DNA from 2 places in the Kitasatospora sp. NPDC088861 genome. Region 2 is predicted to be linked to the other one. Evidence: riboswitches for the same ligand, from Rfam matches in the RefSeq annotation. Region 2 holds a riboswitch; the other holds the start of a gene.
What was found. Region 2 has a riboswitch for magnesium ahead of ACIP37_RS24120 (NRAMP family divalent metal transporter). Riboswitches for the same ligand answer to the same signal wherever they lie in the genome.
Positions count from the first base shown of each region.

Region 1 (3,388 bases), on a different contig from region 2:
AGTCTCATCGGGCCACCTCGCCGTAGCCGTCGGCCCCGTGGCCGAAGTCGCCGACCGCGTGCCCGGTGCCGGTGGCCGAGTGCCCGGCCCCGTCGGCCGCGTGGCCGTAGCCGTCGGCCGGGGCGCTGAGCGGCTCGGCGGTCAGCCGGCGCTTGCCGGTGCGCCGCCCGTGGCTCTCGGAGGCGACCGCGCCGTCCTTCAGATGGACCACCCGGTCCGCCCAACTGGCGTGCGCGGCCTCGTGGGTGACCATCATCGCGGCGGCCCCGGCGTCGCAGCGGGCGCGCAGCACGGCGAGCACGGCCTCGCCGGTGGCGGAGTCGAGGGCGCCGGTCGGTTCGTCGGCGAGGACGAGGCGGCGCTCGCCGATCAGCGCGCGGGCGATGGCGACGCGCTGCTGCTGGCCGCCGGACATGTCGTCGGGGAAGCGGTCGGCGAGTTCCCCGATGCCGAGCTCCTCCAGGGCGGCGAGCGCCTCGCGGCGGGCGGTGCGTCCGGAGACTCCGTCGAGTTCGCGGGGCAGCGAGATGTTCTCGGCGGCGGTGAGGGCGGGGATCAGGTTGTAGTCCTGGAAGACGTACCCGATGGAGCGCCGCCGAAGGTCGGCGAGCCGGCCGCGGCTGAGGCCGCCGAGGGCCACGCCCTCGACCAGGATCTCGCCCTCGCTGGGCGCGTCGAGTCCGCCGGCCAGGGTCAGCAGGGTGGACTTCCCGGAGCCGGACGGGCCCATGACGGCGACGAACTCGCCGGGGTGGACGGCCAGTTCGACGCCGCGCAGGGCGTGTACCTCGGCGGCGCCCCGGCCGTGCACCCGGGTGACGTTGGCCAGGTGCAGGACGGGTGCGGATCGGGTCGGATCGCTGTGGGACACACTTCCCCCTCGTGAGCTGTTGAGCTGCATATGTCGGTGAACTATATATGCCGGACGGGGGTGCACGTCGAGGGGTGGGTTTGGTCAAGCTTCTACAAAGCTGTCGAAGTTCGGTCGAAACGCCGCTATCCGGGTGAAGGGGAGGGTTTATGCTTGACGAGATTTGAAAGGCACCTCGTTCGGTGAGGCGTCTTCACGGACACAGGCCACTGACCCGACGACGTCGAGAGACGCCCAGGTTCAGGACAGGTCTTCCCGAGTTAAGGGTTGACCCCAAGTGGCTTCCGGCCGATCGGGCTGGACACGCCGTGGAGTGCCAAAGCTCTGACGAGTTGGGGTGTGCCGGTCCCGTGGGGCCGGTCCGCTCCTTGCCGTGTCGCGATGCGGTGCACAGACGGTGCGCCCCCGACCGGGAGGAGGCGAGAGACATGGACTGCGATAGTCCGGGCCATAGTCGCCCCTGCCCCCGCATGCTCTCGATCACCTCTGGCACGCGGTAACAACCTTCCCTGCGCGCGTTCACCTGACGCTGCGTCATGCGCTCAACCGCGCCCCGACGCACGACGTCTGACGCTCCGTCATGCCCTCACGGCCGCCGCCGCTCAGCGCCGCCGTGCGGTCCGACGCCGTGCGCTCTCGCAGGGAGGATCGCTGCTGCGTGCCCCCTGTCGCCCCCTCAAGGAAGGGGGCAGGGAGGCCCTGCCATGACCAACGTGATGCTGGACCCGAAGGCCCCCACCACCACCCGCACCGCCGTGCTCGACGACGCCCACGTCGGCGACATCAGGGGTGCGCTCGGTACCATCCGGCTCGACGACACCACGCCGCGCCACGGCCTGTCCGCGCGGCTCAAGACCCTGCTCGCCATCGTGGGCCCCGGCCTGATCGTGATGGTCGGCGACAACGACGCGGGCGCCTTCTCGACGTACGGGCAGGCGGGGCAGAACTACGGCACGCAGTTGCTGTGGACGCTGCTGATGCTGGTCCCGGTGCTGTACGTGAACCAGGAGATGGTGCTGCGCCTGGGCGCTGTCACCGGTGTCGGCCACGCCCGGCTGATCCTGGAGCGCTTCGGGAAGTTCTGGGGCGCGTTCAGCGTCATCGACCTGTTCCTGCTGAACGCGCTGACGCTGGTCACCGAGTTCATCGGTGTCACCCTGGCCGCCGGGTACCTCGGGCTGCCGAAGGTCGCCTCGGTGGTGCTGGCCGCCGTGATCATCATCGCCTCGGCGTTCACCGGCTCGTTCCGGCGTTTCGAGCGCGTCGCGGTCACGCTGTGCGTGGGTTCGCTGCTGCTGGTGCCGATCTACTTCATGGTCCACCCGAAGACCTCGCAGATGGCGCACGACTTCGTGGTGCCCAGCATGCCGGGCGGCTCGGGCCAGCTGGCGGCCGTGATGCTGGTGATCGTCTCCATCGTGGGCACCACCGTCGCCCCGTGGCAGCTGTTCTTCCAGCAGTCGTACGTCATCGACAAGCGGATCACGCCGCGGTTCATGAAGTACGAGAAGGTCGACCTGTGGATCGGGATCGTCATCGTCATCATCGGCGCCGCCGCGATGATGGGCTTCACCGCCGCGGCCTTCGCCGGCACCGACGGCTTCGGCCAGTTCTCCGACGCGGCCGCCGTCGCCAAGGGCCTTGAGGACAAGGCCGGGCACGTGGTGGGCGTGCTGTTCGCCATCGCGCTGCTGGACGCCTCGATCATCGGCGCCTTCGCGGTGTCGCTGTCGACCGCCTACGCGATCGGCGACGTGTTCGGCATCAGGCACTCGCTGCACCGGGGCGTCAAGGGCGCCAGGGGCTTCTACGCGATCTACGCGGGTCTGGTGGTCGCGGCGGCCGTGATCACGCTGCTGTCCACCGGCTACACCCAGGGCCTGATGACGCAGTTCGTCCAGGTGCTGGCGGGTGTGCTGCTGCCCTCGGCGACGGTGTTCCTGCTGCTGCTCTGCAACGACAAGGCCGTGCTGGGGCCGTGGGTCAACGGGCCCAAGACCAACGCCTTCACCTCCGCCGTGGTCGGGGTCCTGGTGATGCTGTCGCTGATCCTGACCGCCGCCGTGGTCTGGCCCGACATCAGCTCGCAGGCCATCCTGTGGATCATGGCCGGCTGCGGCGTGGCGGGCGTGCTGGTCGCCGGGTACTTCTTCACCTTCGGCCGCACCGTCACCAAGGAGGACCCGATCGACCGCACCGGCCGCGAGGAGTGGCGGATGCCCCCGCTGGAGACCCTCGGCAAGCCGGTCATGTCCACCGCCCGCAAGGTCGGCATGGGCGCCCTGCGCGCCTACCTCCTGGTCGCGATGGTGATGGTCATCATCAAGATCGTCCAGACCGCGCTCAACCACTGAGCCGCAGACCGCAGCCCGGACGGACGGGTGGTGGGCAGCGGCCCGCCACCCGTCCGTCCGTCTCCCAGGTCTCGCAGCCCTTCCCGCTCTCCCAGCTCTGCCAGCTCTCCCAGTGAAGGAGGTGCCGTCGTGCACACCCTGACCACCGCCGACTTCCTCGTCC
Region 1 is NZ_JBIVJF010000002.1:208,678-212,065, forward strand. It holds gene ACIP37_RS04755 (FtsX-like permease family protein) at 1-8, opposite strand, end outside; gene ACIP37_RS04760 (ABC transporter ATP-binding protein) at 5-901, opposite strand; M-box (ykoK) riboswitch at 1,039-1,215, shown strand; gene ACIP37_RS04765 (NRAMP family divalent metal transporter) at 1,576-3,225, shown strand; gene ACIP37_RS04770 (MgtC/SapB family protein) at 3,355-3,388, shown strand, end outside.
Region 1: another riboswitch for magnesium. It lies ahead of ACIP37_RS04765 (NRAMP family divalent metal transporter); the one in region 2 lies ahead of ACIP37_RS24120 (NRAMP family divalent metal transporter).

Region 2 (3,388 bases):
GCGCCGGGGTCGTCGAGGCGGTAGTCCCTCTCGACGCCGTCGTGCAGGGCGAGGCGGACGCGCGGGCAGTGGTGGTGAAGGGCGGTGCGCATGGCCGTACTTCCTTCCTTCCCCGGGTGCGGGGCGGTCGAGGTTTCCGGGTCGGGGCCGGGGCGGCGGCACTGTCGGGCGCCGCCCCGGCGGCGGCTCAGTGGTTGAGCGCGGTCTGGACGATCTTGATGATGACCATCACCATCGCGACCAGGAGGTAGGCGCGCAGGGCGCCCATGCCGACCTTGCGGGCGGTGGACATGACCGGCTTGCCGAGGGTCTCCAGCGGGGGCATCCGCCATTCCTCGCGGCCGGTGCGGTCGATCGGGTCCTCCTTGGTGGCGGTGCGGCCGAAGGTGAAGAAGTACCCGGCGACCAGCACGCCCGCCACGCCGCAGCCGGCCATGATCCACAGGATCGCCTGCGAGCTGATGTCGGGCCAGACCACGGCGGCGGTCAGGATCAGCGACAGCATCACCAGGACCCCGACCACGGCGGAGGTGAAGGCGTTGGTCTTGGGCCCGTTGACCCACGGCCCCAGGACGGCCTTGTCGTTGCAGAGCAGCAGCAGGAACACCGTCGCCGAGGGCAGCAGCACACCCGCCAGCACCTGGACGAACTGCGTCATCAGGCCCTGGGTGTAGCCGGTGGACAGCAGCGTGATCGCGGCCGCCGCGACCACCAGGCCCGCGTAGATCGCGTAGAAGCCCTTGGCGCCCTTGACGCCCCGGTGCAGCGAGTGCCTGATGCCGAACACGTCGCCGATCGCGTAGGCGGTGGAGAGGGAGACGGCGAAGGCGCCGATGATCGAGGCGTCCAGCAGGGCGATGGCGAACAGCACGCCCACCACGTGTCCGGCCTTGTCCTCAAGGCCCTTGGCGACGGCGGCCGCGTCGGAGAACTGGCCGAAGCCGTCGGTGCCGGCGAAGGCCGCGGCGGTGAAGCCCATCATCGCGGCGGCGCCGATGATGACGATGGCGATCCCGATCCACAGGTCGACCTTCTCGTACTTCATGAACCGCGGCGTGATCCGCTTGTCGATGACGTACGACTGCTGGAAGAACAGCTGCCACGGGGCGACGGTGGTGCCCACGATGGAGACGATCACCAGCATCACGGCCGCCAGCTGGCCCGAGCCGCCCGGCATGCCGGGCACCACGAAGTCGTGCGCCATCTGCGAGGTCTTCGGGTGGACCATGAAGTAGATCGGCACCAGCAGCAGCGAGCCCACGCACAGCGTGACCGCGACGCGCTCGAAGCGCTGGAACGAGCCGGTGAACGCCGAGGCGATGATCACCACCGCCGCCAGCACCACCGCGGCGACCTTCGGCAGCCCGAGGTATCCGGCCGCCAGGGTGACACCGATGAACTCGGTGACCAGCGTCAGCGCGTTCAGCAGGAACAGGTCGATGACGCTGAACGCGCCCCAGAACTTCCCGAAGCGCTCCAGGATCAGCCGGGCGTGGCCGACACCGGTGACAGCGCCCAGGCGCAGCACCATCTCCTGGTTCACGTACAGCACCGGGACCAGCATCAGCAGCGTCCACAGCAACTGCGTGCCGTAGTTCTGCCCCGCCTGCCCGTACGTCGAGAAGGCGCCCGCGTCGTTGTCGCCGACCATCACGATCAGGCCGGGGCCCACGATGGCGAGCAGGGTCTTGAGTCTTGCGGACAGGCCGTGGCGCGGCGTGGTGTCGTCGAGCCGGATGGTGCCGAGCGCACCCTTGATGTCGCCGACGTGGGCGTCGTCCAGTACCGCTGAACGCGGGGCGGGGACCTTGGAGTTGAGCGTGGCGTTGGTGGTCATGACGATCCTCCCGTGGGCCCCGGGGCAGGCGGGGCGATCGGGGGCGCACGGCGGCGATCCCCCTGCGGACGGGCGCGGCGCATCGCCACCCGGCGGTGCGGGCCCGTTCGGGCGCGGCGAAGCCGGGAGTTGAGGTGATGAACCGTCAGAAACGTTCGCAGGGAGGGTCGTTACCGCGTGCCGGGAGTGTGCGAGGACAGGCGGGGGTAGGGGCAACTGTGGCCCGGACTACTGCAATCCATGTCTCTCGCCTCCTCCCGGTCGACGCACCCCGTGGTGCGTGTGATCGACGCGGCAAGGAGTTCGCCGGCGCGCGAAGCGACCGCCGGTTCACCCCAACTCGTCAGAGCTTTGGCACTCCACGGCGTGTCCAGCCCGGTCGGGCCGGAAGCCACTTCGGATCAACCCTTAGGTCGGGAAGATCTGTCCTAACCCTGGGCGTCTCTCGACGTCGTCGGATCAGTGGCCTGTGTCCGTGAAGAAGCCTCACCGAACGAGGTGCCTTCTTCAAACCTCCAGAAGCATAGACCGCGCGGAGGCCAATACTTGCGTACTTGGTAGAACCTTTACCTTCTGTCTCCGGTCGTCCCGGCCGAGGCGCGGCGGGGGGTTGCGGGGGGCGGCGGGGCGGATCGGGTGACGTGGGGTTTTGCCGCCGGGCCGCCACGGAACGACTTCCCACCGCATCGGCAGCAGCACCAGGTTGCGCCCGAATCCGAGGGGTGGCATGGCGTCCGCAGGCTCCCAGGGTGGTCCCCGGCAGGCGCGGGCCCTCGTGCTCGCCCGCCACGCGAAGCTGTGGCTCGTCCCGAGCATCCTGTGCGGCCTGCTGGCCGTGGTGCTCTCGCTGCTCTACATGGGCGGCATCCTCAACCCGACCGGGCACCTGCACCGGCTCCCGATCGCCCTGGTGAACGCGGATCAGGGCCCGCCGCCGCCGGGCCGGGCGGAGACCCTGGGCGCGCGGCTCAGCCGGGAGATCGTCGCCGGGACGCCCGGCAGCACCGTCGACTGGCGCCAGGTCGACCAGGCCGAGGCGATGGACCAGCTCTCCACCGGGAAGGTCTACGGCGCGCTGCTCGTCCCGCAGGCGTTCACCGCCGACGTGGCGGCACTGACCACCGGCCGGGCCACCGAACGGCCCACCCTGACGGTGCTCACCAACCCCGGCCTCGGCAGCCTCGGCTCCTCGCTGGCCTCCCAGATCACCCAGTCCGCCGCCCACCAGGCCTCGCTGGCGCTCGGCAAGGAGCTGACCGCGGCCGCGCCGCCGTCCGGTTCCGCCGGCTCCGGCTCCGGCTCCGGCACGGGCACCAGCGCCACCGCGCGGCTGCTGCTCGCCGACCCGCTCGCCGTCACCACCCGGGTCGGCCACCCGATCGGCGCCCACAGCGGGCTCGGCCTGAGCGCCTTCTACTACACCCTGCTGGCCGTGCTGACCGGCTTCATCGGCGGCAACATCATCCACAACGGCGTCGACACCGCGCTCGGCTACAGCGACAGCGAGCTCGGCCCCTGGCACACCCGGCGCCCGACCGTCCCGATCACCCG
Region 2 is NZ_JBIVJF010000015.1:136,959-140,346, forward strand. It holds gene ACIP37_RS24115 (hypothetical protein) at 1-92, opposite strand, end outside; gene ACIP37_RS24120 (NRAMP family divalent metal transporter) at 188-1,837, opposite strand; M-box (ykoK) riboswitch at 2,165-2,342, opposite strand; gene ACIP37_RS24125 (YhgE/Pip domain-containing protein) at 2,565-3,388, shown strand, end outside.